Regions from separate parts of the Paenibacillus chartarius genome, predicted to be linked through region 1. Evidence: riboswitches for the same ligand, from Rfam matches in the RefSeq annotation. Region 1 holds a riboswitch; each other region holds the start of a gene.

Region 1 (10,117 bases):
ACGTTGGCATCCAAGGAATATTCCGAGTTGATCCGCAGCAAGCTGGCGCTGCTTCCGGATAAGCCGGGCTGCTATTTGATGAAAAACCGCGAGGGTACGATCATTTACGTAGGGAAGGCGAAGGTGCTGAAAAACCGCGTCCGGTCGTATTTTACCGGGAGTCATGGGGCGAAGACGCAGCGGCTTGTCATGGAGATCGCCGATTTCGAATATATCGTAACGGCTTCCAACATGGAGGCTTTGATTCTGGAATGCAACTTGATCAAGCAGTATCATCCGCGTTACAACGTGCTGCTGAAGGACGACAAGTCATTTCCGTATATTAAAATCACGCACGAAGAGCAGCCCCGGCTGGAGGTGACGCGGCGCGTCGTGAAAGATAAGGGCAAATATTTCGGCCCGTATCCGAATGCGTTTGCGGCACAGCAGACGAAGAAGCTGCTTGACCGCCTATACCCGCTGCGCAAGTGCAAGGTGCTGCCCGACAAAGTGTGTTTGTACTATCATTTGGGACAGTGCTTGGCGCCTTGCGAATATGAGGTGACTCGGGAACAGAACGAGAAGATGGTGAACGAGATTTCCCGGTTCTTGAACGGCGGGCACGATGCGATTCGCAATGAGCTGGAGGAACGGATGCTCGCGGCGGCGGAGGAGCTGAATTTCGAGCGGGCGAAGGAGCTTCGCGACCAAATTCAGCACATTGACGCGCTGATGGAGAAGCAGAAGATTACGACGACGGATGCGGTCGATCGCGACGTATTCGGCTACGCCGTCGACAAGGGCTGGATGTGCGTGCAAATATTGTACATGCGTTCCGGCAAAATGATCGAGCGGCACGTCACCTTATTCCCGTATTACGGGGACGAGTATGAGGACTTTTTGTCGTTCGTCACGCAATATTACAGCGAGAACCCGGCGCTGCCGAAGGAGATCGTGCTGCCGAGCTCGTCGATGCCGGCGGCGGCCGAGGCTGCTGCCGGCAAGGCGGAAGGGGCCGCCAATGCGCCGGACCCTGCGGCAGCGGATGCCGATAAGGGAGGCGCCCTGCTGGCGGCGGAAGCGGCGGCGGTCTACGAAGCCGACACGGCTTCGGCCGTGGAGAACGGCTCGGCTGCGGCGGACGATGCAGCTCCGACGGCCGAGGACCGGGATGTGAAGCAGGCGCTGGAGAGCTGGCTGAAGCTGAAGGTGCATTTTCCGCAGCGGGGCCTAAAGAAACAAATGACGCACATGGCCCGGGAGAACGCCCGCGTTGCGCTCGAAGAGAAGTTCCGCATGCTGGAGCGGGACGAGGAGCGTACCGTCAAGGCGGTCGAGTCGCTTGGCGAATGGCTCGGCATCGGTCCTGTACGCCGCATCGAAGCGTTCGACAACTCCAACATTCAGGGCGCCGACCCGGTGTCGGCGATGGTCGTGTTTACGGACGGCAAGCCGGACAAGAAGGAGTACCGGAAATACAAGGTGCGCACGGTGCAAGGGCCTGACGACTACGAAACTATGCGCGAGGTCATTCGCCGCCGCTATGAGCGGGTGCTCAAGGAAGGGCTGGAGCCGCCCGATCTCGTCGTCGTGGACGGCGGCAGAGGCCAAATATCGGCGGCCGTCGATGTGCTGGAGAACGAGCTTGGCTTGTACATTCCGGTGTGCGGACTGGTCAAGGATGCGAAGCATAAGACGGCACAGCTTATGGCCGGCGATCCGCCGGAGGTCGTACCGCTGCGCCGGGACTCGCAGGAATTTTACTTGCTGCAGCGCATTCAGGAAGAGGTGCACCGCTTTGCCATCACGTTCCACCGCGAAACGCGCGCAAAATCGATGATCGTCTCGCAGCTTGATGCGATCCCCGGTATCGGTGAGAAGCGGCGCAAGCTGCTGCTGAAGCATTTTGGCTCCGTGAAGCGGATGCGCGAAGCGTCGGTCGACGACTTCCGCGGTATCGGTATCGGCGACAAGCTGGCGCGGGATATTATCGCCGCCCTGCGCGGACCGGAGGCGGATGGGGATGGCGCAGCAGAAGGAGCAGAAGGCGCTTTCGAAGATGGGCTGACCGCTGTCGCACCGGCTATGGAGCAGGGCTCGGATTCGGGCTCGGAGCCGGTTTCAGAGACGTAACACGTCCGTTTGATCGGCTCGAACTGCGTTATTTCCAAGCGGCCAAGAGACGGCGTATTGACGAAGCGGTCGAAGACATTGTGAGCATAGCGGCAAAACGAGGGCCGGTCCTATGGGAACCGGCCCTCGTTGATTCACGCAGCTCAATTTGGTTATGTTACTTGGTCAGCGACCAGCTGCTGTCCGGCTCCTGCGCTTATCGCGCGTCTCTCCGGCACACTGCCGGCACAACGGCAGGCCATGCAAGAACTGTCCTCTTACCGCAGCCAAACCGTCAACCCGCCGCCGCACCGCTGCCGTCCGCCTCCAGAATACCGGGCCGCCGGCGGCGCTGCGAACGGCCGTGCAGCCAAGCCAGCACCGCGGCAATAAGCAGCGGGCTCGCCATATGGAACAAGCCCCAGCCGATATCCGCTCCGCTGCCCGTGACGAGCAAATCGAGCCCCATGAGCAGCAGGTCCATCGTCGCGTGCGCGAACATCACCGTCATAAATCCGTATTTCAAAAATACATAGCCGAAAATGATCCCAAGGATCGTCACCTCAACCAGCCGCGTGTATACGGGATAAATCGGATACTGCGTATGGCTCGCCGCCCAAATTATGCTGGGCAGCAGCACGGCGGCAAACCGCCAGCGGACGATCCGCTCGAAGAAGGCGATCCCGAACAGCCGGAACGTCGCTTCCTCCGAGATGGCGGCGCACCAGGCAAGCAGCGGAAACAAGCTGGGCACAAGCATATTTAGCGGAGAGTTCGAAGCGTCGGCGACAGCCCATATGCCGAAGCCGTGTTCCGCTACAAAAAACAGCACCTGCTGAACTCCGAGTATAAACAAACAGATTAAATACCCGCGTCCCATCGACACCCACACTTCAGCCCCGAACGCAGCCTCCCGCCAGCGCGGCCACGGATTCCAGCCCGTACGGCGCCACAGCTCGGCGCCCGAGACGAAAGAGACGTACACGCCGATCGTCAGCAGCAGCGTAACGAAATTCATGAAGATCGAAATCGCAATGATGTCCAATTGTGAAGCGGCCGTCCCCGACTCCGCTTTGAACGCCGGGAACATATTCAAGTTATTCGTGCAATAGAACACCGCGTAAATGAGCGTCAGCAGCGCTCCGCGCGCGAAGGAGATCTGTTTGCGGTACACGATCGCATAAATAAATCCGGCGACGGCCATCAAAAACATGAAGCCGAGAGAAACCCATGTCATCAAGGACGCCTGCCAATCCTGCGAGGCCTTCCAGTCGATATGCTCCTGAGGCACCACGAACACCGGGGAGAAGCCGAACACCTCCCGCTCATCGGCATCGATCTCCAGTTGCAGCTTGGCGTCGCCGATCGCAACCGACTTGCTCTCGAACAGGAACAGCGTCGCGCGCTGATCCGTACGGCTCATGAGTGTAAAGTCGCCAGGATCATAGCCCAGTCGTTTCAGCTCCGCGGAGGCGACGGTTTCGCTTTTCGTTCGATCCGGATTTGCTTTCAGGCGAGCGTCCAGCACATCATCGGCAACCGCCCAGCCCAAAATTTGTTTATTCGTATAATTCACATCGATGAAGCGATGCTGATCCCCGGACTTGCTGCGAATTTCTACCGTAAAATACTCGATCGGGTATTTGTCCCCATACTTCTTCTCGTAGGTATCGGCCAATGTTTTGCGCTCCAGATACGTACTGCGAAGCTGGTGCGTCCGGTACGTAACGAAAGTGTCCGCTTCCCCGACGCCAAACCGTTCGCGGGCGAACGCAAGCGCCGCTTCAGCCGCCTCCCGCTTGCTGACGACTGGCTTCTCCGTCCCGGCCTCTCCCGGCTTGAGCCAGCTTGAAATTCCGATGACGGCTCCATACAAAAATACGCCAAGCGCGGCGAGCAGCAGTAAATTTCGGTTGAAAAACAGCTTCATCGTCCCTTCCTCCGTCCCCAAGTTGATATATTAAAATTACCATAATCAGGTGACATAAGCGAATGAAGAAGATGAAAATGAAAGAAAACACGGGTAAAGAGCATCATTTCGAATGAAAACAATGCTTCCGTTCTTTCATTGCCGCTAAACACCTGTCAAAATCCCCCACTATCGCGGAAAAACGGCTTTGTACTGCGAATGAAATAGGACTATAATTCAAATCAATTGAATGTAAAGCCGAATTTCCAATGGAAAACGGGGGAACCATGATTTTCAGGGGTGAATTTCGCCGCAGCGGCAGCGAGGATTTGTGCACGAATCCGACCGGGCCAATTGTCAGGCGAATAGGGCAGCCAGTGTGTCCGAATCCGTCAGCTAACCTCGTAGGCTTCACACGGGAACCTATGCGGCATTGGGCTTCCAGTGTCCTTTTTTTTGTCTTTTTTACGCTCATGCCGAGAAGGAGCACTTGAATGCCAAGAAAATTTACATTGTGGAACTTAACCCCCCCGCAAATATTGGTTCTCGGTTTCGCGGGCATTATTTTGCTGGGGGCTCTACTGCTCATGCTCCCCGTTTCATCGACAGACGGACGCATGACGCCGTTCATCGACGCCTTGTTTACGAGTACATCGGCGACTTGCGTAACTGGTCTTGTCGTTGTGGATACGAGTTTGCATTGGTCGATCTTCGGCCAAATCGTCATTATCTCCCTCATTCAAATCGGCGGACTCGGCTTTATGAGTATGGCGACGCTGATCTTCTTCCTGACAGGCAGACGCATTTCTCTAAAGGAAAGACTGCTGCTGCAGGAAGCGATGAACCACGGCTCTATGGATGGGGTCGTGCGGCTGTTCCGGAAAGTCATTCTGTATTCGCTGACGATCGAAGGCATAGCGGCCGTTATTTTCACGATTCGCTGGTCGTTCGATATGCCGTTCGGGCAAGCGCTCTACTTCGGAATGTTTCACGCCGTCTCCATGTTCAACAACGCCGGCTTCGACCTGTTCGGGCAAATTTCCGGCACGCCGTTCACGAGCTTAACCTTGTATGCGAACGACTTCGTTATTAATTTTACGGCTTGTGCGCTCATCATTCTCGGCGGTCTCGGATTCATGGTCATCTCCGAAGTGGTCGAGTACCGCAAATGCAAGAAGCTGTCGCTGCACGCCAAAGTCGTGCTTAGCATGACGGCATTCCTGATCGTAGCCGGTGCGGTGATCGTGTTCATCTTCGAATATACGAATCCGCGGACAATGGGTCCGCTGCCGCTTCACGGCAAAATCTTGTCGGCGTTCTTCCAGTCCGTTACGCCGCGTACGGCCGGGGCCAATACGCTGGACATCGGCGGAATGCGTCAAGCGACGCTGTTCTTCACGATTATTCTCATGTTTATCGGCGCTTCGCCGGGGTCGACGGGGGGCGGCATCAAGACGACGACGTTCACCGTTCTCGTCGCAGCGATGATTTCCATGATTCGCGGCAAGGAAGACATTGTGGTATACCGCAACAGACTCAATCAGAACCGGATTATGAAGGCGACGACGATGACGCTGCTCGCACTTTTTATGGTCACTTTCGTATCGATGATCCTGTCGACGACGGAGCCGTATCATTTTCTGAAAATATTGTTTGAGGTGACGTCAGCGTTCGGTACGGTTGGACTCACCATGGGGCTCACGCCGGATTTGACTGATTTCGGCAGAGTAATGATTGCATTAACGATGTTCGCCGGACGTTTGGGCCCGTTGACGCTTGCATACGCCTTACAGCCGAAGCCGGAAAAAGAGATGTACCGGTACCCGGAAGGCAAAATCACGATCGGATAAAGGAGATCAAGAGAGATGAAACCTGTACAATATGCCGTTATCGGACTGGGCCGCTTCGGCAAGTCGCTGGCAAAAGAACTGATGAACCTTGGTTACGAGGTGCTGGGCATCGATAAAGAGGAGGAAGCGGTCGACGAGATGGCCGACAAGCTGACGCATTGCGTCGTCGCCGATACGACCGACGAGGAAGTGCTGAAATCGCTCGGCATCCGGAATTTCGACTGCGCGATCGTCGCGATCGGGGACGATATTCAGTCCAGCATTATGACGGCGATCATGCTCAAGGATTTGGGCGTGCGTCAAGTCGTAGCCAAGGCGATGTCGGAACTGCACGGTAAGGTGCTCACCAAGATCGGCGTGGACCGGATCATTTACCCGGAGCGGGATATGGGCGTTCGGGTTGCGCATCAGCTCGTATCGCCGAACTTGCTCGACTTTATCGAGCTGTCGCCGGAATATACGCTTGTCGAGCTGACGGTGCCGAAGCATCTGAGCGGCAAATCGCTCAAAAACTTGGACCTGAGAGCACGGTACGGCTGTTCCGTCGTAGCGATCAACAAGCAGAAGAAGGTGCTGATTGCACCGGTTGCGGACGATATTTTATATGAAGATGATATTATGGTCGTCATCGGAACGAACAAGCAGGTTGCGGCATTTGAACGTGAAGTGAGCCGGGAATAAACCGGAATCGCTGCCCGCAAGCTTGGGCTGCAAATCGATAAGCAGGAGATAAGGGAGGGGGCGAAAGCCTCCTTCTATTTTTTTTGCGCAGGTGCCGATAGATTCACGCAGGCTCCGGCGTCTAATGATCAGGAAGGAAAACTTTCCATAATATTGGAGGCTGGTATACATGTCCTTGGAGCAAAGAGCGTCTACCCCATCTGTCGTGGAGCTTCCGGCGATGACCGTGATCGGCGTCAGCTTCGACGCGAATCTGAAGCAGATCGCGGAGGAGGAGCTCGGGAAGAAAGCGTATGAAGACTTGACGGCAAGGCAGGCTTCGATTGCAGGCAAAGCGGACGGGCACGTTCGCCTCGTACAGACGTATCCGATGAAGCCCGGCTTCAACCCGAACGTCGATCCGTTCAATCAGCTGATCGGATACGTCGTGGAAAGGGAGGATACGCCGGTGCCGGAGCGCATGACGAAGCGAACGCTCCCGGCCGGCGAATATGTGCGAATGACCCATCGCGGACGGGAATCCGAGCTTGGGCGTACGTATGACGAGCTCTACGGGCGGTGGATGCGGGAACACGGCCGCCGGCCTGCGGGCCACGACTTCGAGATTTGGGACGAGCGTTACAGGCCCGATCAGGAGGATAACGAAATCGACGTGTACGTGGCGCTGGCAGCGAACTCATGAAGCCAATAAGGCATGGCCCGGAAATGCGATCCGCGGCTATGCCTTATTTGTTTAAAGACGCCCGTATTGGCGCTTGGCTTCCTCGACGAAGTCCCGCGCCGTATCCAGCAGTGCGCCGTCGCTGTATATGAGCGCCGTCGTGCGCGTCGTCTGGCGGAGCTCGGGGATGTCGCGGACGGTCAATTCATTTTGCCTGATGAGACGGTCCCGCAAGTACGATTTGGGCAGCAGGGTGGCGGCGCGGCACGTGGAGACGAGGCGAATGATCGCCTCGAACGAATCGATCTCCATCTTGACGTCGGGAAAGACGCTGTACCGGTGCAGCAGCTCGTCCGTCAGGACGCGATACCACGTTCCCTTTGAAAATAAAATCATCGACAGGTCGTTGAGGTCGGTCACGACAAGCTCGGGCTTTGCGAGATAAGGGTGGCCGTGCGGCAGCACGAGGCACAGATGGTCGTCAAACAGCGGCTCGCAGATGAGTCCCGGCGTATGGATGGAGGATGCGACGACGCCGAGATCGACTTTGCGTTCCTTGACCATGGAGACGATTTCGTGCGTTTTGCCGGTGAGCGCTTTAATGTCGGTTGCCGGAAAATGGGCGGTGTAAGCCGTAATCAGATCCGGCAGCGTCGACTGCAGCGTCGTCAGACTGGCGCCGATCGTCAGCGTCGCAGGGCGCCCCGCTTTGACGAACTCGCGCAGCGACAGCTGAAACTTGCGCTCCAGCGCGCGGAATTCCAGCGCATATTCGTAGCACAGCTCCCCGGCCCGCGTCAGGGCCAGCCTTTTGCCTCGCCGCTCAAACAGCTGCACCCCAAGGTCCTCCTCCAGCTTCATGATCTTGCGGGATAGAGCCGGCTGAGATAAGTTTAACAGCTGCGAGGCTTTATTGAGGCTTTGCTGTTCGACAACTACCGAGAAAATGTCCAAGCCTTCCAACGGAGCTCCTCCTTATATGCAAATATGTTATAAAGGATTATACGAAATAAGCACTTCCATTATAAGCGGGAAAGGAGTAGGATGTATATGTCACCGGTTGTTCACATTTTCCTAAGATTGGGTATGCTATGAATACGGATTGACGCCTATTCCTAGCGGGAGTACAATGGAACATGGTTTTGTCATGGGGAAAAATGTTGAAGTTTGACAAATTTGTTTAAGGGGGACCCGCGTTTTATGTCTGGTGCAAACTCGTATTTCTACCGCAAGCTGCACTCGCTGCTTGGGGTAATTCCGGTCGGCTTTTTCTTGATCGAGCACCTGCTGACCAACTATGCCGCTTTCAAAGAAGGGCATCAAGGCTTCATCGATCAAGTGCTGTGGATCCACAGTCTGCCGCTTGTCCTGGCGCTGGAAATTTTCTTCATCTGGCTGCCGCTGCTCTATCACGGAGTGTACGGCTTGTACGTAGCCTTTACCGCTCGCCATAATACGAGCAACTTCGGCTATTTCCGCAACTGGATGTTCCGGCTGCAGCGCATCACCGGTGTCGTGACGTTCATTTTCGTCTTCTGGCACTTCTTCAATACGCGGTTCCAGATCACGCTCGGTAATGTCTCCGAAACGACGCTCGGCCCGCATATGCACGGCATTGCGACGAACTCGCTGTACTTCGCTCTGTATGTGATCGGCGTCATCGCCGCTACGTTCCACTTCAGCAACGGCATGTGGTCATTCCTTGTAGCGTGGGGCATTACGGTAGGTCCGCGCGCCCAGCGCGTATCTACATATGTATGGATGGGCGTATTCGTGATCATGACGGTAATGTTTATCCTTTCCTTGTACGCATTTACCGATCCTTCGTTCTCCAATACATCGAATCTTAAACTGGACCATTAAACGAGGAGTGAACATCAATGGCGAATTCCAAAGTAATCGTAGTTGGCGGCGGATTGGCCGGGCTCATGTCGACGATCAAAGTCGCGGAAGCCGGCGTTCACGTCCAGCTCTTCTCTCTAGTACCTGTTAAACGTTCCCACTCCGTCTGCGCACAGGGCGGCATTAACGGAGCCGTAAATACAAAGGGCGAAGGCGACTCGCCTTGGGAGCACTTTGACGATACCGTATACGGCGGGGACTTCCTTGCCAATCAGCCTCCGGTCAAGGCGCTTTGCGAAGCGGCACCGGGCATTATTCACCTGATGGACCGGATGGGCGTTATGTTCAACCGGACACCGGAAGGACTTCTCGATTTCCGCCGTTTCGGCGGTACGAAGCATCACCGTACGGCGTTTGCGGGCGCTACAACCGGCCAGCAGCTGCTGTACGCACTGGATGAGCAGGTTCGCCGCTGGGAAACAGCGGGACTCGTCACGAAGTTCGAGCATTGGGAATTCCTCGGCTCGATCATCGACGACGAGGGCGTATGCCGCGGCATCGTGGCGCAGGACCTGCGTTCGATGGAAGTCAAATCGTTCCCGGCTGACGCCGTTATTTTGGCAACCGGCGGCCCTGGCATTATTTTCGGCAAAACAACGAACTCCGTCATTAACACCGGTACGGCGGCTTCCGCTGTGTACCAGCAGGGCGTCAACTACGCGAACGGCGAGTTCATCCAGATTCACCCGACGGCCATTCCGGGCGACGACAAGCTGCGTCTGATGTCCGAGTCGGCGCGCGGCGAAGGCGGACGCATCTGGACATACCGCGACGGGAAGCCTTGGTACTTCCTCGAGGAAAAATATCCGGCGTACGGCAACCTCGTACCGCGGGATATCGCGACTCGCGAAATTTTCCACGTGTGCGTCGATCTGAAGCTCGGCGTCAACGGCGAAAACATGGTGTACCTCGACCTGTCGCACAAAGATCCGAAGGAGCTGGACGTGAAGCTCGGCGGTATCATCGAAATTTATGAGAAGTTCATGGGCGACGACCCGCGGAAAATTCCGATGAAGATTTTCC
Region 2 (10,117 bases), on a different contig from region 1:
CAGGCCGTCCTGATTATGCACGAACGCAGTAGCTGGACCCGACGGATCCGTTGCAGCGAAATAAGACCGATACGGGAAGGAGACTTCCTGGATGCGTTCCAACGTGCCGTTGATTCCGCCGATGCCGCTCAGTTCGATGTTCGAAGCGAGGGTGGCCATCGCGAGCCGCAGCGTTTCTTCGCTGGTGCCCGGTACCGCCGTCAGCTGTAAGCCCTCCATCCGAAGCTCCAGTGACGAATCGGCAAAATCGAAGTACGGCGCTCTCAGCACCGTCGTCCCGTCAAAGCCTCCGGAGAGCGTAACACTTCGCTGAAGGATCAGCGGCTCCGCTAACGTAATGTCGTTATTGAGGAAGATCGTTGCCACGGAGCTGTCCGCCAGTGCTGCGAGCAGCTCATCGGCTGTCGAAACGGCGATTCCTTGGGCTAAAGTAAAGTCAATCAGCTCGGCGGCGTCCGGCTGAATCGTGACCGTGCGCGGATGCGCAGGCAGGTAGCCGGTCATGCCGATATGGACGGTGTACGTCGCAAGCGGCGGGATATTCGTCAGCTCATAGTAGCCGCTCGCATCCGTAGTCGTCGTTGCAATCACGCTATGGTTCTCATTGAGCAGCTGTACCGTAGCGCCCTCCAGTGCAGCGGATAGGTCGGTTGTGGCGTAACCGGATATTTTGCCGGTCTTGTATGCGAGTCTCTGGTCCGGTATGACGACCGGGTCTCCGCTCGTTACCCGGACGGAACCGACCGTGGCCGTCATGTAGAGCGGCGACTCGACGGCGAGCGTGTAATCGGCGGCGGAGAACGGCACATAGCTGAACAGATAGCGGCCCGCTTCGTCGGTTATGGCGATGAACGGGGTGCCGTTCTCGGCGTATAGTTTTACGGAAATACCGGCAAGCGGCGCTCCGAGCGGATCGTACACGGCCCCGGTTACGGAGCCGGCGTTCTTGACGAGCGGAGCTTGCACCAGTTCGTTAACGCCCGGTACGACGATCACCGTCGTGACGAGCGGCGCATACCCGCTGCGCTCTGCGCGAAGCGTGTACGTGCCGGGCGGAATGCCTTCGAAGCGGGCGATGCCTGCGGCATCCGTAATCACCGAAAAGTGGAGGTCGCCGTTCATCAGCGATACGTAGGCTCCTTCAAGATGCAAGGCGCCGTCCCCGACATGCACCGGCAGCGAACCCGTTGCAGCCGGAATAGGCTGCAGCTGAAGCGTGCCGAAATTATACCCGCTGCTTGTTAACGTAATGCCGGTGAGGGACCGCGTTTCGTAACCCGCTGCTTGTACGGTCAGGCCGATGGCGCCCGTCGGAACGTGTTCCAAGATAAAGAAACCGCTCGCGTCGGTGAAAGCCGAATACGTCGTGCCGGTTACCGTTACCTGCGCTTCGGCGATCGGCAGCCCTACGTCGGAATTGACGTAACCGATCAGGGTTGCAGTGCTGGACGCAGGCTTAATCAGGCGGACCGTCGCTGCTGCTGCCATAGCATTCGCTTTTACGGTTACGGATGTAGAACCGGTGCCGTACACGGCGCTTTGTACGGATATCGTGTGCTCGCCCGCAGGCACGTTCGTCAAGATGTACCGTCCCGCTGCGTCGCTCATGCCGGTGATCGTCTGCGTGCCCGCCTGAATGGTTGCGATCGCACCGTATACAGGGGCCATCTCTTCCGTGTAGACGGTTCCAGTTACGGAGCCGAACGAGGGGATGCGCAGCGTGTCGAAACGGACGCTTTGACCGGCAAATACGGTAAATAACGGCGAGCTGACCGAATTGAAGCCGTCCTTGCCGATTTGAAGCACACCGTTCAGCGTCACCGGGACATCCTCCAGCGTGAACGCACCGGCGGAATCCGTCATCGTCTGCACCCTGTCGCTCAGGGCGACGGTCGCGCCCGCTACCGGGCTGCCATTATCATCCACGACCGTACCGTAAAGCGTACCGAATTGCTGTACCTGCTCGAGCTGCTCCGGCTGCATCTGAGTCATCAGCATTTGAAAATCGGCCGCATCGATGACGTTGTCCCGGTTGAGGTCAAGGTCCGAGGAACCGCTATGAATCGCTTTGACTATATCGTCTATATGTACTCCGTCATGTCCGGGGTCCAGGTTCACGGATGCCAGTGCCGACACCGGAATAGCGGTCGTCAGCAGACAAGCGCTTAACAGCAATTTCAACTTGCGCAATATGATCGATACCCCCTGACATCTAGGAAAATTCAACTATTTCGATCATAGCACATCGACAGCAATCGCTCTACAACTAATGCCTTAGACCTATGTGTTAAAAGCTGGAAATAAAAGAAAGCCCCGATGCATCGGCTCACGCCAAGGCCATTCGGGGCAATCGTTTGCTAGAGAAGCTTCTCAATCTTACTGTACATCTGTCGTCAGCTGGGTGTAAAGCTCGTCCCACAGCACGCGTCGTGCGGAGACATACCGCTTCTTATAGTAGGAATCGCTAAGAGCTGTCTTGATGACGCCCTTATCGGTAGCGGAGTGAACGAAGTAACCGTCCCCTACATAGATGCCTACATGCGAAATGCCCTTGCCGCTGGTGTTGAAGAATACGAGGTCACCTGCGCGCAGATCGTCTTGGGATACCCAGTAGCCTTCTTCGTTCTGAGCCGCAGAGTTGTGAGGCAGCTCAATGCCGAACTGGTTGAAGACATATGCGGTAAACCCGGAGCAATCGAAGCCGCTGGTGGTTGTACCGGCCCACTTGTACGGTGTCCCCATCAGACCCGCGATCGTTTTGTTCATCGGGGTTTCTGCGGAAGCGCTACCGACCTGGAACGTGAACAGCACAACGAAACTGAGCAGTAAAACGACAGCCTTCTTCAATTGAGGAGCTCCTTCCACTGCCTACGAGGTTAGCTGGAGGGTTCGGTCGAAGGTATGCCCTATGATCCCTACGAGCCTGAGTCATAGACTCAGTCGCGAAATCAATTCACCCGTGAAGACTGGTTCCCCCGTTTTCCGCGGACCGCGGAAATTCGGCAATTATTGGGTTATTTTTTGTCCAGACTACGTATTCGTCAAAAACCACAATATTCCTCCTATAAAACTTATATATTCGAAAAAAAATTGCAAGGTTCCCATAGTCGGTGAAAAGGGCGCTTGGAAAGTGCGTCGAATGGGTGTGGGAAAAATCATTTCCCTATGCCGTTGGTATAGGCTGGGCTGACAGCGACGGCAATTGTATACGATGGTTTGATGGATTTTCAAGTTTATGTCGAAATCCAAAGGGTAAATGTAGATTATTGCCGAATGGTGTGGATCAATGCATATCATTTCAGACATCAGGAGGTAGAGTTATGCAATGTAGAAAGGCAACGCAGCGGTTCACATCCGCTCTATTGGCCGTTGTTCTGGTATTGTCCGCTTTTTGCGGAGCAAGGACCGTCAAGGCGGACCCCACTTCGAGCCCGATGACGATAGGGGTCGAGGCTAACGGCAGCACGTCGGTCAAACAGGGAGACGAGGTCGTGCTTAGCGTAAAAGCCGATCATTTGGATGCGTTCGACAATCAAGAGAATATCGTTCAGATGCGGTTCATTATTTCCTTTGATAATCGGGTGTTTGAGGGCGAATCTTTCGCAACGCGAAACGACAATTTAAATCGTTACGAATACACGGCCCCAGGCTCCTACGTGCCTAACGGCAGTGTGTTTAATAGCGTAAACAAGACGGTTAGCCCGCCGATTGTCGTCAACCAGGGAGGGCCTACCGAAGGAAACCTGGTTTTCGAAATTCAAGCCGAGAACGGCGAAATGTTCGAATCGAGTCTGACGGCCGGCGGTGCCATCGAGCTGCTGAAGGTGAAGCTGAAGGTAAGGGACGATGCACCCCTGAATGACGTCTCCATACCTACCAGTGTTGAAGTCAAGAAAGATGACTTGATGGTAAAAGTTTATGGCACCGACGGCACGGACGGATGGGCATATATGAACGAATTTGATGGGAGTTATTTCGGCGACGGTAATGTAGTTACCTATGGGATAGCGATGTCCGACGCGTCGGTGCTGGCTTCGGACAAGACGGCACTGGACATCGATTACAGGTCGAATGCCGACAAGGAGCACGTCGTGTCCGATATAGGCCTGCCCTCGGCCCAAGGCACAACGAGCATTACGTGGTCAAGCAGCGATACGGATGTCGTTTCCGACACCGGCACAGTGACTCGTCCCGCCTATGGCTCAGGCAATGCTGCCGTAACGCTGACAGCGAATCTGACTTACGGCACGGCGACCGATTCGAAGGAGTTCCAAGTGGTGGTGCTGGAAGCGGAGCAGACTTCGACTCCGGTAACCTTCTCGAGCTTAACGCCGCTGACGGATATGCTGTCGCTGGATGTAGGGGACTCGGTTACACATGATGTGTATGCTACCTACAGTGACCTCTCCAAGGTGAAGCTCACCGGAGCGGGGTACGCGGTATGGACATCCGACGACACTACGGTTGCTTTGGTGAATGACGGTGTCATCACGGCGATGAAGACAGGCGATACGGTCGTCTCCGCGACGTACAATGGCGTTACGGCAACTGTAAATGTGTCGGTGCCGAAGCGATTTTCGGATATGATCGTCTCGGCGGGGAAGACCGGCTTGCTCACGGATGAGACGACTCAGCTGGCGGTAAAATGGACCTACACGAACGCTCCGGATGAAGTGAAGACGTCCGAAGTATCGGAATGGTCGTCGTCGGACACTGCGGTAGCGACGGTCTCATCTACAGGACTTGTTACTGCCAAGGGCGCGGGTACGGCACAAATTTCGGCAACGGTCGGCGCACGTACGAATTTCGTTACGGTGACTGTGTCGGAGCCGAAGCAATTTTCCGATATGATCGTCTCGGCGGGGAAGACCGGCTTGCTCACGGATGAGACGACTCAGCTGGCGGTAAAATGGACCTACACGAACGCCCCGGATGAAGTGAAGACGTCCGAAGTATCGGAATGGTCGTCGTCGGACACTGCGGTAGCGACGGTCTCATCTACAGGACTTGTTACCGCCAAGGGTGCGGGTACGGCACAAATTTCGGCAACGGTCGGCGCACGTACGAATTTCGTTACGGTGATTGTAGCGCCTGCGGGTACCTTCTCGAGCTTAACGCCGCTGACGGATACGCTGACGATGGAGGTAGGGGACTCGGTTACCCATAATGTGCATGCTATCTATAGTGATCTCTCCAAGGTGAAGCTGACCGGAGCGGGGTACGCGGTATGGACGTCTGGCGACACTACGGTTGCTATGGTGAATGACGGTGTCATTACAGCGTTGAAGACAGGCGACACGGTCGTCTCGGCAACGTACAATGGCGTTACGGCAACTGTGAATGTGTCGGTGCCGAAGCATTTTTCCGATATGATCGTCTCGGCGGGGAAGACAGGCTTACTCGTGGATGAAACGACTCAGCTTTCTGTAAAATGGACATACTCGAACGCTCCGGAAGAGGTGAAGACGTCCGAAGTCACGGAATGGTCGTCGTCGGACACTGGGGTAGCGACAGTCTCTTCTACAGGGCTTGTTACTGCCAAGGGTGCGGGTACGGCGCATATTTCGGCAACGGTTGGCGGACGTACGAATTTCGTTACGGTGACTGTGACGACGGCTGGTTCAGAACCAGAACCGACACCGGAACCGACACCGGAACCGACACCGGAACCGACACCGGAACCGACACCGGAACCGACACCGGAACCGACACCGGAACCAACACCGGAACCGACACCGCAACCATCTGCACCGGTAGCTGAAAAGCCTGCCGAATCTGTCCCGGAACCGGCTAAACCAGAACCGCAGCCGGAAGATGTGTTCGTCAGCAGCGTTGTAAAGGCTGACAACAACGTGGTGAAAAATATCGAAGCCAAAATCGAAGAAGCACGACAGTCCAAGCCGGCACCGGCGCCTACGGACACCAAAGGACATTGGGCGGAGAAGACAATCGATACGTTCGTTAAGCTGAATGTCATTCAAGGCTACACGGACGGTACGGCGAAGCCAAACGCATCGATTACACGGGCTGAATTCGCCGTCATTATTTCCCGCGTGTTCGATATTCATGGCGGCGCGAATGCGGCGGCTAGCCTCAACGATGTAGCGGACCATTGGGCCCAGGACGCGATCCGCAAGCTGGCCGAAGCCGGAGTCATCGGGGGCTATGGCGACGGTACGTTCCGTCCGGACAAGACGATTTCGCGTGAAGAAATGGTCATCATTTTGTCGCGCATCGTCAACATGAACAAGGTCGCAAAGCCCGCGGCAGCTGTGGCATTCGGCGACATCGGCGACTCCTACGCGAAGGAAGAGATTCGAGAAGCGGCGTCCGCCGGCATTATCAGCGGAAACGGCAGCGGAGCATTCGAGCCGAAAAGCAATTCCACGCGTGCGGAAGCGCTGACGGTGATTCTGAACACGCTCAATCTGAACCCGACGATCAAGACGATGTTGGATGAACTGAAGTAAAAATACGAAAGAGTCAGTGCGCGATGCGCATCTGACTCTTTTTCTATAAGTGCTGGCAGGGGAAATTCCGCTTAGCCGCAACTTTAACCCACGGAACCCACGATGCCGAAACCTACCATGCCGGAACCTACCGGGGCCCAGCCCAACACCGGCCCTAATCAACCCAAACGCCTCGGCGCCAAAGCTGTCTATGCCTTCGCTTTATCGTGCCACAGCGCATGCTGCGAGGCGATGCCCCACAGCTTGAAGAGCATTCGGAGGAGCGGGTAAAGCTGATGAATGATCAGAGCGGCGAGGCCGGCCCACACATAAGAGACAGTTGCGGCCACAATGCCGAAGAGAAGTGCTATGACGCCGACCGCCAAGGCGATGAGGACGACGCGGTGCACGTTGCCGAGCCAGCACAACAGCGTCGGCATCATCCGTACACCGGCGGCGCGGCCGAATTGCACGTACATGAACAGCAGCTGCAGCAGGAACACATATAGCAAATACCCTCCGGCATAAGGGAGCAAAGCAAGCAGCATACGGTCGGATAAAAAGTGAGCTTCGTACAGCGAGCCGACGATGCCGAACAGCCACGGCAGCGGAGCGGCGATCAACACGGTGAGGATCGCGTAGTACAGGAAGTAAATTCCGCCCAGCTCCTTGATGCCTCGGAAAAACCGGTACCCCGCGTTCAGATCTCTCCGCTCCAGCGAATAGAAGACGGCGGCGTTAAGCAGCGGCGTGACGATCATGCGTAACGCGAGAAGCACGGCGAACGTCCACAAGTAAGGCTCGATCAAATCGGTCTTCGTGAGGCGAAAATGGCTCTCCGCATAAAACAGCTGCCCGGCGCCGGAAGGCAGCCCCTCCCCGGGGTAACGGTGAAGCAGCGGCGTCAGAAGCGACGATACGTAGCGGTACAAAATAAATCCCCACAGCAGCTCGTAGACGAACAAGCACACCAAGGCGAAGGGCTGGCGCAGAGCGCTGTTCAGCCCCGAACGAATCCAATTCATCATGCTCCGTTCACCTCCTCACCATGCGATCCAGCGCAGCACAGCTTCGACGAGCTGAGTCGCGCCGAGATTCCAGCGAACGCTCCATACCGGATCAATGGAGGTCCGCAAGTAATTGTTGATATGCCGGTTCTCCAGCACCAGCTGATGCGACGGGTCGATCATGACCCAATCGACCGGCGCGGCGGAGCTGACCTTCAGATCGGTCTGCTGGCCCTTGCCGTCCCAGACGAGGTCGGCCGCGCGGCCGTCGGTGAAGTGCACGTGAATCGGCACAGCCGGGGTCGTTCCGCCATGACGGCGCAGTACGATGGTGTTGTCGTAAGCATTCGCACCGCCCAGTCCGGTCGGTTTCGAGACGACGGCGTCGACGCTGTAGTCGGTCATTAGCCCGCCGTACACGTATTGGTCGAAGAAATCGTCCCACTTGGCCTTCGTCACTTCCTCGAGCACAGTCTGGAAGTCTTGGGTCGACGGGTGCTTGAATTTCCAGCGCTGGAAATACGTCTTCAGCACGCGATCCATCTGATCTTTGCCGATCTGCTTCTCGATCGCGGTCAGCACCAGCTTGGCGCGTGTGTATACGTTGTCGGCATAGACGTCGTGATCCGGGTACTCCCAAGCGTTTTCCTTCAGAGCCGCAGGCGTCGTGATGTAGCTCGATTGGATCGGCAGATTGGAGACCGACCCGTATTCGCTGGCCATCAGATTGTCTTCGGCATAAGAGGTAAAGCCTTCGTCGAGCCATGCTTCCTCGAACTCGTTCGAGGCGACCATGCCGTACCAGTATTGGTGACCGATCTCATGGACGACGACGCGCTCGAGCTCCAGATCGGGCTCTTCCTTGCCGGCGGCCCAAGACGTAATGAGCGTCGGATACTCCATCCCGCCGGCGCCGTTTCCGCCCTCCGGCGGGACGACGATGGAGAGCGTCGAGTACGGATACGGACCGTACCACGAGCTGTAGCGGGCGAGCGCCTTCTTGGCCGCCGTCATGTAGCGGGCCTTGAAGGCGTCGTGAGCGGGATCGAGGTACAGCTTGATTTTGACGCCGGGTACGCCGGTTGTGGAGTAGGGCTCTTCGTAATATTTAAAATGGGGCGATGCCGCCCAGCCGAAGTCATGCACGTCGTCGGCGTAAAACTGATACGTCTTGACGGCTCCGTCGTCGACCGCGGGCTTCGTCGGAAAGCCGGTTGCCGCGACCGTGTAAGCGGAAGGCACTTTGATGCGCACGTCGTAGATGCCGAAATTCGAGTAAAACTCGCTGTTGCCGTGATACTGGTGCAGGTTCCAACCGTCGGCGCTGCGGCCGCGCGTACCCGCGGTTTCGTAGGCGGCGAGCTTCGGGAACCATTGGCCCGCCATGACGAAATCGTCGACATAGCCCATCCGGGCGAAGACGGACGGAAGCTTGACGAGGAACTCGGTGCGCAGCGTGACGGATTGTCCAGGTCCTACGGGCTTCGGCAGCTTAACCTGAAGCAGCGTGCGGTCGTCCTTGTTGCCGTCGTCCGGCTGTACGTACCGCATGCGGGAAGACAGATCGGTGCCGTCCTCGGTGCGGATCGTCTGCAGGTCGATGCGGCCGAAGGAGTCGGATTTGGCTTTGTCGCCGCGCAGCTGGCCGCCGGATTCGCGCATGAACGTCGTCTTCCTCGACTCGAAGGCGTTCGCATACAGATGCAGATACACCTCCTGCACCGGCTGCGACCCCGGGTTGCGCCAGGTGACGCTCTGGCTGCCCTTCAGCTCCTTCGTTTCCGCGGCCAGCTCTACGTTCATGTGGTACTCGACGATCCGGTCGCTCAGCACTTCCGTTTTCGGTACCGGCGCCGGCGACGAGGGCGGGGCGGAAGGCTGCTCGGCGACGGGCTCCGAGCTGTCTTGCTGTGTCGGTATGGAGGTATGGCGGGAAGGGGACTGCTGCATCGCGTACTCGGACAGTCCGGCTATGCCGCCGGCTGCCAGCAGGAGCAAAAGCCAGTGGACGGCTTTGCGCCGTGTGGTTGTGATCATCCTATTCACCCCGTTGACAAGCATCTACGTCATGTATATGTCGGGGCTCGTTCGATTATTTCCGGCTTGGACAAATATCGCGGACATTCATATGATTTTCATACAACGAGGAAGGGTTTGGCAGATTGCTTGTCAAATAGTTGTAGGGAGGATAGATGAAGGAGTCGGATATGGAACATGCAGCTTCGGATATGGCTGGACGGCTGGTCCTGGTATAAAAAATGGCTGATGGCGCTCAGCGTGCTGGCTTTTGCCTGCTCGACGTTTCTGTACTGGACGCCCCCCGGCACGTTCATAAGGGAAAAACTGGCGGAGACGGTCATCATGACGCAGCATCGGTGGTACGCTTGGGTGCTCGTCGGCGGCGACGAGCGGGAGCGGATGGTGCAGGCGCTTTGGACGCGAATCGAGGAGATGGGAGAGGCGGAGCAGCAGTTCGATATGGTCACCGTCACGCCCCGCCAGACACGCAGCAAGGAAGAGCTCATTCGGGTGGAGGATATTTCGGGCTCGGGCTACAAGGGGAAAATGATGTGGGTCTACGACCCGACGAGCATCCGCATGGTCGTACCGGCCAAGCCGGGGATGGGCGAGCGCATCACGGAAATGGTAGAGCGGACGGGC
Region 3 (10,117 bases), on a different contig from region 1:
CACCAACACCTACGCCGGAGCCGCCGCAACAGCCCGCCATGCCGGCGGCAGCGGCGCGCTTTACCTCGTCGCTACCCCGATCGGCAACCTCGAGGACATGACCTACCGTGCCGTGCGCATATTGCGCGAAGCGGACTGCATCGCTGCCGAAGATACGCGGCAGACGCGCAAGCTGCTCTCGCACTTCGGCATTCATACCCGGCTGGTCAGCTATCACGAGCATAACAAGCAGGCGAGCGGCCCCGAGCTCGTTCGCTTGATGCGGGACGAAGGCCAGCTCATCGCCCTCGTCAGCGATGCCGGCCTGCCGGCGATATCCGATCCCGGCGCCGATTTGGCGCGTCTGGCCGTGGAGGCGGAGGTCCCGGTTATCCCGGTTCCGGGAGCCAATGCCGCATTGACCGGCTTGATCGCATCAGGGCTTCCGACGGACAGCTTCGTCTTCCTCGGCTTCCCTCCCCGCGAGCGCAAAGACCTGCGCCAAGCGCTTGAGCGCCTGCAGACAGCGCCGGAGACGATGCTGTTTTACGAATCGCCGCATCGCGTGGAGAAGACGCTGGAGGCAATGGCCGAAACGCTCGGCGAAGAGCGCCGCATCTGTCTCGCCCGCGAGCTGACCAAACGCTACGAGGAATTTACTCGCGGCACGATCGCCGAATGCTTGCAGCATCTCGCCGAGCATCCGCCGCAAGGGGAATATGTGCTTATCGTGGAAGGCGCCTCCGCGGAAGCGCGGCTTGCCGCAGCCAACGCCTGGTGGGAGCAGCTTTCCCTAGAGGACCATGTCGCGCACTATGAGGCCAAAGGCGACACCCGCAAGGATGCCCTCAAGAAAGTCGCCGCCGACCGCGGCGTTTCCAAGCGCGACATCTATAATGCATTGTTGTAGCAGTGTGCTCGGGGTGATCCCGGCAGCATGCAGTTGGCTGGAAGGGAGGGAGGGGAGGGGAACATCAGGAGGGAACCGGTGCTCGTATTTCTGATCCGCAGCAGCCCCGCTCTTTCCTTTACAAAAAAAATATCCCTAATCCAAGGCAAGGGACCTTAGTTAGGGACATAGAGGAGATATGAAAAAGGTTAGAATTACCGAAGTTGGGTGTTGCTTATTTCTATTATATACTATAATTCTTATTTTGTCACAGGTGTTGGCATCTCAGATAAGCAAACATTGCAAACAATTTTTCCTTTGAAGTATGTAACGTTCTCCGCGTTGCCGCAGAAGATGCATGCAGGCTCATATTTCTTAAGCATGATGCGCTCGCCGTCTACATAAATTTCCAATGCGTCCTTCTCGCCGATCCCCAGGGTGCGGCGCAGTTCGATTGGAATTACAACGCGGCCAAGCTCATCAACTTTGCGAACGATACCAGTGGATTTCATCATCTATGAAGTCCCCTTCCGTGTAGGTAGTAAAATTTTTGTCGGCACATTTCGACATCGTTTTCATTACTATGATACCATTCATTCCCAAAACAGTCAACCTATTTTTCTGTATTTCATAGACGAGTTTTACCACGTAATCCCTAGAATGTCAGGCGGAGTATGGCTGTCGTATTGGAATTACAAGCAATTGCAACTATTTGAAAAGTTGAGAGTAAAGCTGTCCTCATGTAAAATAGTACTAAAAAATTGGAAGCTTGACTACCCCCAATTTCAATATATTCGACATATATCGACACGAAAATCAGCATTATATGTCGAAATTATGAAAACTATTCCCTTTTGTAGCCGAGGAGGTCACGCAGATGCAAGAAGAAAAGGTGTTTAAAGACCCTGTCCACAAGTACATCTACGTGCAAGACCAGACGATATGGGACCTCATCAACACGCGCGAATTCCAGCGTCTCCGACGCATCCGTCAGCTGGGCACTTCCTTTCTGACGTTCCATGGGGCGGAGCACAGCCGGTTCTCGCATTCGCTCGGCGTTTACGAAATTACCCGCAAAATCATTTCGCAATTCGAACGCAACCAATACGACGATTGGCCGGCCGAAGAGCGGCTGCTCTGCCTGTGTGCGGCACTGCTGCACGATCTCGGGCACGGTCCGTTTTCCCATTCGATCGAGAAGGCGTTCCGGATGCACCACGAGGATTGGACGATCCGCATCGTGCTCGGGGATACGGAAGTGAATGAGGTTCTGCGGCGGGTGTCGGACGATTTTCCCCAGCGGGTCGCCGGCGTCATATGCAAGTCCTACAAGGAAGAAATTGTCGTCAGTCTCGTTTCTTCGCAGCTCGACGCCGACCGAATGGACTATTTGCTGCGGGATGCGTATTTTACAGGCGTGAATTACGGTACCTTCGATTTGGAACGCATCCTGCGCGTGCTCCGGCCATACAAAGGGCATATCGTCGTCAAAGAGAGCGGTATGCATGCGGTGGAGGACTATCTCATGGCGAGGTACCAAATGTATTGGCAGGTGTATTTTCACCCGGTAACGCGGTCCGCCGAAATATTGCTTAACAAAATATTCGAAAGAGCCAAAGGGCTTTATGAGGATAGCTATACATTCAATTTCATGCTGCAGCCCTTGCAGGCCTTGTTCGAGAATCGGATGAAGGTGCACGATTACTTGGCGCTGGACGAGGCGTTGATGCAGACGGTGCTGCAGTTCTGGAGCCGGGAGGCGGACCCGATCTTGTCCGATCTGTGCGACCGGTTTCTCAACCGGAAGCTGCTCAAGTATATGGTGCTGGAGCCGTACGAGCCATATAAGCTGCAGCGAATCATCGAGCTGATGCAGAAGGTGGACATCGATCCGGCAAGCTATATGGAGCTTGATTTCCCGTCGGATCTTGCTTATGATGTGTACCGTCCGGGTCAAGCCGACGAGAAGCTGCCGATATTGCTCTATGACGGCGGCCGGCTGACCGAAATTACGAAGAAGTCCGAGATCGTGCGCTCGATCAGCAGCCTGCAGCTCGGCAAGCATCATGTGTATTACCCCGAGGAGTGGATCGGCAAGCTGGGACTATCCGGCCCCGAGGCGCTGCTTCAACTGATTACGGATTAAGGAGATTGGCGGCAAAATGCTAACCGATACGCATACACATCTGAATTCCGAGAAGTTCGACGATGACCGGGACGCCGTCGTTGCCCGCGCAAGGGAAGCCGGCGTGACGCGGATCGTCAATATCGGGATGGGCCGGGAGTACATACCGAGCTCCATCGCCCTCGCCGAGCGGTATGACTGCATCTGGTCGACGGCCGGCTGGCATCCGCAGGATGCGGTTACGATGCAGGACGGGGACCTCGAGTGGCTGGAGGAGCAGTGCAAGCATCCGAAAGTGGTCGCCGTCGGCGAGATCGGGCTCGACTACTACTGGGATACGTCGCCGAAGGACGTGCAGCAGCGCGTGTTCCGGGAGCAAATACGGCTCGCCCGCAAGCTGGGGCTGCCGATCGTGATCCACGACCGCGAGGCGCACCACGATGTGGTGACGATTCTGCGCGAAGAGAAGGCCTCGGAAGTGGGCGGCATCATGCACTGCTTCTCCGGCTCGTGGGAAACGGCCAAAATGTGCCTCGATATGAATTTCTACATTTCCTTCGGCGGCCCCGTCACATACAAGAACGCCAAGCAGCCGAAGGAAGTGCTGCAGCAGGTGCCGCTGGACCGGCTGCTGATCGAGACGGATGCCCCATATCTGACCCCGCATCCTTACCGCGGCAAGCGCAATGAAACCGGCTACGTGAGGCTGGTTGCCGAGGCGGCTGCGGAGCTGAAGGGCATCTCGCTGGAAGAGCTGGCGCAGGTGACGACCGATAATGCGATCCGCCTGCTGGGGCTGAGATGAAAGAACGCTGCTTTCCGACCATTCGCATGGAGGGGAGCAGCGTTTTTCATTTTTCATGCTTGCTTCGGATAGGCGGCGGTGTTGTGTTGAACGGCTTCCTGACCATGGAGGATACTGGCACTGTTCGACCTCGTTCATCACACATGCGGCCCCGGACGAACTCTTGCTCTTTCCACATGCGGCCCCGGACGAACTCCTGCTCTTCCCTCCTTGCGGCGCTAACGATTTCGTGTACTTCCTCGATGCGGTCCGGACGAACTCTTGCTCTTCGCTCCAAGCGGCACCTAATGACTTCGTGCACTTCGCGCCACAAGGCATCGTCAATTTCTCGAACTTCGCGTCATACTAACCGTTCGATCTCTCGAACTTGCACCATACGGCACCGTTCGAGCTGCAGACATAATGCGACGCCCACACGCTTGTCTGAACCCGCCTGCCGCCCAGCTCATCGCCGCCCCGCGCCTTCATCTGAGCGCACCGCCTGCAACCCCAGCTCGACGACACCTTATTGCAACTGAAAGCTTCCCTCCCGAATCAATGCAAACGTGCAGGAATGTTGACCTGCTGATCTACGATGCCCGGGTGCATCAGTATGTCGTAGATCCAGACTACTTCTACAATAATAGCGGGAAGTTGTGGAGGCTTATTCAGGAAACAAGAGAAATAGCGGATCGACAAGGATTTATTTTATCGATTTGGTCGTTGGTCCCCCGAATAGAGGATCCATAGACCTTTATTTATCTGCAAAGCCAAGCAATCAGGGCATTTTGGGGCAACTCAGGAAAAATAAGACCTCGGGGATCCGCTATTTCTAATTTCCAGCAGGTATCAAGTAAAATCACGCCTTCATACGGTCTAATTTAGGCTGCGGCTTCGAAGGTTAGAAAGCTGGCATTTTTCCGCTTGGAAAAGCGCGCGTCTGAAAAGTCAGCGAAAGCCGCTATCTCTTGCTGCGGGCCACAAAATGTCCCTCTATACTCTGCTGACTGCTGCTTGAGTGGCGTTAAGCTATAGAATCGACGCCGAGCAACCAGCACTACGTCTCACAACCAGCTTAACGCCTAAACGCGCCCGTCCATAGTTCGGCGTAAGCCGGTCATCCTTGTCAAAGGACTGTTAACAAGGGGCTATCCCCGGAAGCACCGCGCCCCAGCATCCCAATCTATCCGTCCGCCCCGCCGCTCCTCTCAAATTTCCGCTGCAGCGACGGCCGCAGCTTAAAGCGAAGCCCCAGCAGCACGGCACCCAAGGTCAGCAGCGGCATCAAAGCCGACCATACCCCGTGCGGCGCCGTAAGCGCATAAACAATACTCTGCAAAGCGGCCTGCAGGACGGCGAGCGGCGCCACCAGCCCCAAGACAGCCGATGTCTGCAGCCGCCGCTCGACCGGATACAGCTCCAGCCAAAACGTATACCGATGGGCATCGCCGAGTGCGGACAGCTGAACCAGGCCGAGCAGCGGTACCGCAGCAAGAAACAACGATTTCAGCCACAGCTCCGATACGAACCCGACGAGCAGCAGACCGACAAGCAGCAGGCGGGCATACATCCCGAACAGCTCCGTCCGAAGCAGCGTCTTCTCGTACAAGAACGTAAACGTATGCTCCCGACGGACGGCGAGCCGGCGAGACAACAAGCCGAGCCAGCTCCGCCGGCGCACGGGCCCGGGCAGCTGGGGCACGTCGGTGAACCAGCGGAACCAGCGGTACAGCCGTTTGCGCTGGGCCGCTTCGCGCTGCAGCAGCCGATCCCAGCCGACCGTAAATAATCTACTATTATATAGAAGAAATGCCCAGAGCATGACAGTTATCCCTACGGACAACCAGCCCCAGCCCAGACCATATCGGAACCATGCCCAGACACACACGGCCGCAGCGGCCAAACGAAACCAGACGAGCGCAGTCCGGCGACGAAGGCTGACGAGGCGCATTTCCTGCCAGTCGGCATACAAGTGGCCGGCCTTCACTGCAAGCGCAGTGGCCAGCGCTCCCGCCAGCGGCTGCACTCCTGGGTGAAAATGGACATAGAGCGGCCAAATCAGCGTCAATGCGGCGAGCGTTTTGCCGGCTTGCACAATGAAGCTGTACCGGAAAGCCCCGCGAAAATACGGTCCGAGCCTGCCTTCCATCGGCACCAGGAACACGCGGTCCGCCGGCTTGAGCAGCGTGCGGACGCCGCCGAACGTCAATGCGGGTGCCAGGATGAGCATAACGACCCATAAGTCCGGAAAATCGTCCGGCAGCCGACGCAGCACGCTGCCATATTCATAAGCGCCCCCGATTACCGCCGCAACGAGCACGAGGACGAAGCCGCCGCGCGCAACGTCGCGCCAATACGTCAGCGACTCCTGCACGAAGCTTGTAAAACGGCGTCGCCAAAGCTGCCCTGCGGTTCGCCCCGCCGTCACTTCAGGTTTCGACAGAGACATCAGCGGCGGTCCTCCTTGATCAGCTCATAGAAGACGTCGTCCAGCGCGGCGTCGCTCTTGCAGCCGGCCGTTCGGCGCAGCGCCGCCATGTCGCCGGACGCCACGATTCGACCGCGCTGAAGTACGACAAATTTGTCGCAGTAAGGCTCGATCGTCGACAGAATATGAGAGGAAATGAGCAGGCTGGCTCCACGGCGCTTGCGCTCCACCATAAGCTCAAGCAGGGAACGCATGGCGAGCGGATCGAGCCCGAGGAAGGGCTCGTCGATTACATATAAGGCAGGCTCGACCAGGAACGCATTCATGATCATGACCTTCTGCTTCATTCCTTTGGAGAGCTGGATCGGGAGGCTGCCCAGCTTGTCCGTCATGTTGAACTCGGTCAGCAGGCGCTCCATCCGCGAATGCAGCTGCTCGCCGGTCAAGCCGTAAGCCATGGCCGTCAGCTCCAGGTGCTCGCGGACCGTCAATTCATCGTAGAGCTCCGGCGTTTCGGGCACGTAAGCGAAGGCGGCGCGGTAACCGAGCGGATCTTCCTGCAGCGTCCGGCCGGCGACGCGGACTTCGCCCTTCTGCGGCAGCAGGAGGCCGAGGATGTGCTTGATCGTCGTGCTCTTGCCGGCTCCGTTCAGACCGAGCAAGCCGACCATTTCGCCGGGCTGGACGGTGATCTGCAAATCTTGCAGGACCGGCTTCGCGGGCAAATATCCGCCGTAAAGCCGGTCGATTTGTAGGATCGGGATCATGGATATGCTCCTTTTTTTGCCTAATTTCCTCCGCCTTTGTAACCCAATTCACAAAAATGAATGTATACGGACGAGAAACGTAGGAATTAAGCGATAAAGTGAACTTTTGTTGGGAAAAACGCCGCAATTAAGCCGATTTTGGTATTGCGGTTAGCTTTACAGTTGCTTTAATCGGACGTAAACTACTTTCATAATAACTTAAAAAAATACCAATTTACCAATCGCTTAATTTCCGCAAGGAAAACGGGGGAACCGGGTTGTTGTTTCGGGGTGAATCCAAGGGCTTAGTTACGCAAGTCCGAGGTAGGGCGACTCTAGCGTCCGAATCCGTCAGCTAACCTCGTAAGCGTGTTTAGAGAGGTAACCTTTGTCGTGTCTTATTGTCAACTTCCATTATTGACAATTAACTAAAGACCACGGGGAAGACGTCCTCTTCTCTGGCGGCCTTTTTTTGTTGTCTTCAAGCACTTTGGCATCATGGGAGGGCGCTGCTCGTACAATCGTATCATGGGAGGTGATTTGCCGCTCACACGATATCGATGGTCAGACAGAACGCATTAACCATTAAACCTTAGTCACGTCATTTTGATCATGCGTAACACTCGACGGCGGGGCTTTGAAGGAGGACCGAAGAAGTGGGAACTTTTCCAAGCGCGGAAACCCATGTAAAGCGATCATCCAGCATGACCTTCGCATTGCGATGGAAGCATGAAAACTTGCGTCTAACTATGACATTATCCTTACTGTCATGCGCGATTACTTTCATGTTTTTGGTGTTGTTGTACGGTACGGCTACCAAGAGCGTATCCGTAGTAGTGAATGGACAGGAACAACAGGTGAAAACTCGAGCATTTGTCCTGCAACGCCTACTGGATGAACAAGCCATTACGATCGGAGCGCACGATCGCGTATCCGCCGACCTCGGCGCAAAGCTGACGGACGGCATGAAGATCACGATCGACCATGCGAAACCGATCCGATTGACTGCTGACGGAGAGACGAAAACTGTATTCACCACAGGCAAGACGGTACAAAGTGCATTACAGGAATTGAATATTGCGCTCGGCGAGCTGGATAAAGTCGTTCCGCCGCTGGAAACCGGCATCAGCGAGGATGCGTCGGTGCAGGTCATTCGCGTGAAGAAAGAGATTGCGGAAGTGAACGAAGCGATCGCTTTCGAAACGGAGAAGAAGAATGATTCTACGATCCTCAAGGGTAAAGAGAAGGTTGTGCAGGAAGGCAAGGAAGGCGTACTGACCAAGACGATGGAGAAGGTATATGAGGATGGCGTCCTTGTTGCCGAGAATGTCGTCAACCTGGAAGTCGCCCAGGAGAAAGTGAACAAGGTCGTGGCGGTTGGCACGAAGGCGCCGGTAACGGTGCTGTCGGCGAGCTCGCCGGATGTCGATGCCGTCTCGAAGAGCGGCAAGACGTTTAATTACAAGCAAGTGTTGAACAACGTGTCGCTGACCGCTTACTCGGCGGGCGTCGCCTCGACCGGGAAAGACACCGACAGTCCGGGCTACGGCAAGACATACACGGGTACTACAGTAACGGAAGGCCGTACGATCGCTGTTGATCCGAAGGTCATTCCGCTCGGCTGGTGGGTATACATCGACGGCATCGGTTTCCGCCGGGCCGAAGATATCGGCAGTGCTGTGAAGGGCAATAAAATTGATGTTTATTTCGAGAACGAAAGCTACGCGAATCGCTTCGGCACCAAGTACGGATACACGGTGTACGTCATCGGTCCGAAGAAGCCATCTGAGGATTGAGCATAATCGGCTCTGGGCATACTACAAAGTATCCGGAGTTGCACATACAGAAGCTGGAGAAGAAGAGGATATCCTCTTCTTTTTCTCTGCATAGGGAAGTACGAACGGTATGATGGCCGAGAGTAAGAACGGGAGAGCTGCGTGTGATTCAGGAAATTATTGTCGTTGAGGGCAAGGATGATACTGCCGCCATCAAGCGAGCTGTCAAAGCGGATACAATCGAGACCGGCGGGTCCGCCATCGGAAAGGACGTGCTGCGCCGGATTGCGCTGGCCAAGGAGCGCCGGGGCGTCATCGTGTTTACGGATCCGGATCATGCCGGAGAACGCATCCGCAAGATCATATCGGCCAAAGTGCCGGGCTGCAAGCATGCGTTTCTGCCGCAGGAGCTTGCGGAGCACAAGGGGGACATCGGTGTCGAGAACGCTTCCCCGGAGGCGATAAGACGTGCGCTGGACACGGTTCGTACCGAATATGCCGACATCGGCGAGGCGGAAGTGACGTGGACCGATCTGATGGATGCCGGGCTGCTGGTGCATCCCGACGCCGCGGCGCGCAGGCTTGCCGTGGGCAACACGCTGGGGATCGGCTACTGCAACGGCAAGCAGTTCCACCGCCGCTGTGCGGCTTTCCGCATTACGCGAGAGGAGTTCGCTTCAGCCGTCGCGCTGCTGAGTCCTCCGTGAAGCTTTCGTCAATGTTTCAGACGTTAGTGCAAGGTGGAATGTTGCAGGCGGATCAGGTACAATTTTCGAAACATCATCTACAGCTGTCAAAGGACGGAACCTATCGATGAACCCAAACTCCCTACATGAAGATATTGCTTCGCCCAAACGAACGAACGACGTCCTGAAACGGCACGGCATCAAATTAAAGAAGAGTCTAGGGCAAAATTTCCTGATCGATCAAAATGTGCTGAACCGGATTGTCGGCGCTGCGGAGCTGGACGAATCCAAAGGGGCGATCGAGATCGGACCCGGCATCGGCGCCTTGACGCAGCAGCTTGCTAAGCAAGCGGGACGCGTCGTGGCCATTGAGATCGATCAGCGCCTGCTGCCGATTCTGGAAGAAACGCTCGAGCCGTACCCGAACGCCGCCGTCGTTCATGGCGATGTGCTGCAGGTCGATATGAAGCAGCTGTTCGCGGAAAGGTTTGCAGGGGTGTCGGGGGTCAGCGTCGTCGCGAACCTCCCCTACTACATCACCACTCCGATCATCATGAAGCTGCTGGAGGACAGGCTGCCGCTTGAGAACATCGTCGTCATGATTCAGAAGGAAGTGGCGGAACGCATGGCGGCGAAGCCGGGGGGCAAAGATTACGGCTCCCTCAGCATTGCGGTGCAGTACTATTGCGAGCCGGAGCTGGTCAC

Evidence for each region. A riboswitch is a leader RNA that binds a small molecule or an ion and turns the genes downstream of it on or off. The one in region 1 is predicted to bind cyclic di-AMP.
Region 2: it holds a riboswitch for cyclic di-AMP, as region 1 does, so the genes downstream of both, ACFFK0_RS24210 (C40 family peptidase) here and ACFFK0_RS02390 (TrkH family potassium uptake protein) in region 1, are expected to answer to the same signal.
Region 3: it holds a riboswitch for cyclic di-AMP, as region 1 does, so the genes downstream of both, ACFFK0_RS27470 (resuscitation-promoting factor) here and ACFFK0_RS02390 (TrkH family potassium uptake protein) in region 1, are expected to answer to the same signal.

What each region holds. Positions count from the first base shown of each region.
Region 1 is NZ_JBHLWN010000014.1:89,013-99,129, reverse strand. Features, by position in the region: gene uvrC (excinuclease ABC subunit UvrC) at 4-2,112, shown strand; gene ACFFK0_RS02395 (CPBP family intramembrane glutamic endopeptidase) at 2,387-4,021, opposite strand; cyclic di-AMP (ydaO/yuaA leader) riboswitch at 4,247-4,426, shown strand; gene ACFFK0_RS02390 (TrkH family potassium uptake protein) at 4,495-5,850, shown strand; gene ACFFK0_RS02385 (potassium channel family protein) at 5,866-6,531, shown strand; gene ACFFK0_RS02380 (GyrI-like domain-containing protein) at 6,701-7,213, shown strand; gene ACFFK0_RS02375 (LysR family transcriptional regulator) at 7,265-8,155, opposite strand; gene ACFFK0_RS02370 (succinate dehydrogenase cytochrome b558 subunit) at 8,393-9,055, shown strand; gene sdhA (succinate dehydrogenase flavoprotein subunit) at 9,073-10,117, shown strand, end outside.
Region 2 is NZ_JBHLWN010000098.1:41,240-51,356, reverse strand. Features, by position in the region: gene ACFFK0_RS24215 (carboxypeptidase regulatory-like domain-containing protein) at 1-2,190, opposite strand, end outside; gene ACFFK0_RS24210 (C40 family peptidase) at 2,377-2,847, opposite strand; cyclic di-AMP (ydaO/yuaA leader) riboswitch at 2,851-3,015, opposite strand; gene ACFFK0_RS24205 (Ig-like domain-containing protein) at 3,321-6,470, shown strand; gene ACFFK0_RS24200 (hypothetical protein) at 6,659-7,477, opposite strand; gene ACFFK0_RS24195 (M1 family metallopeptidase) at 7,493-9,493, opposite strand; gene ACFFK0_RS24190 (phosphodiester glycosidase family protein) at 9,671-10,117, shown strand, end outside.
Region 3 is NZ_JBHLWN010000110.1:48,142-58,258, reverse strand. Features, by position in the region: gene rsmI (16S rRNA (cytidine(1402)-2'-O)-methyltransferase) at 1-889, shown strand, start outside; gene ACFFK0_RS27500 (AbrB/MazE/SpoVT family DNA-binding domain-containing protein) at 1,129-1,383, opposite strand; gene ACFFK0_RS27495 (HD domain-containing protein) at 1,746-3,014, shown strand; gene ACFFK0_RS27490 (TatD family hydrolase) at 3,031-3,798, shown strand; gene ACFFK0_RS27485 (hypothetical protein) at 4,144-4,266, opposite strand; gene ACFFK0_RS27480 (ABC transporter permease) at 4,961-6,226, opposite strand; gene ACFFK0_RS27475 (ABC transporter ATP-binding protein) at 6,226-6,972, opposite strand; cyclic di-AMP (ydaO/yuaA leader) riboswitch at 7,185-7,337, shown strand; gene ACFFK0_RS27470 (resuscitation-promoting factor) at 7,656-8,747, shown strand; gene rnmV (ribonuclease M5) at 8,891-9,433, shown strand; gene rsmA (16S rRNA (adenine(1518)-N(6)/adenine(1519)-N(6))-dimethyltransferase RsmA) at 9,540-10,117, shown strand, end outside.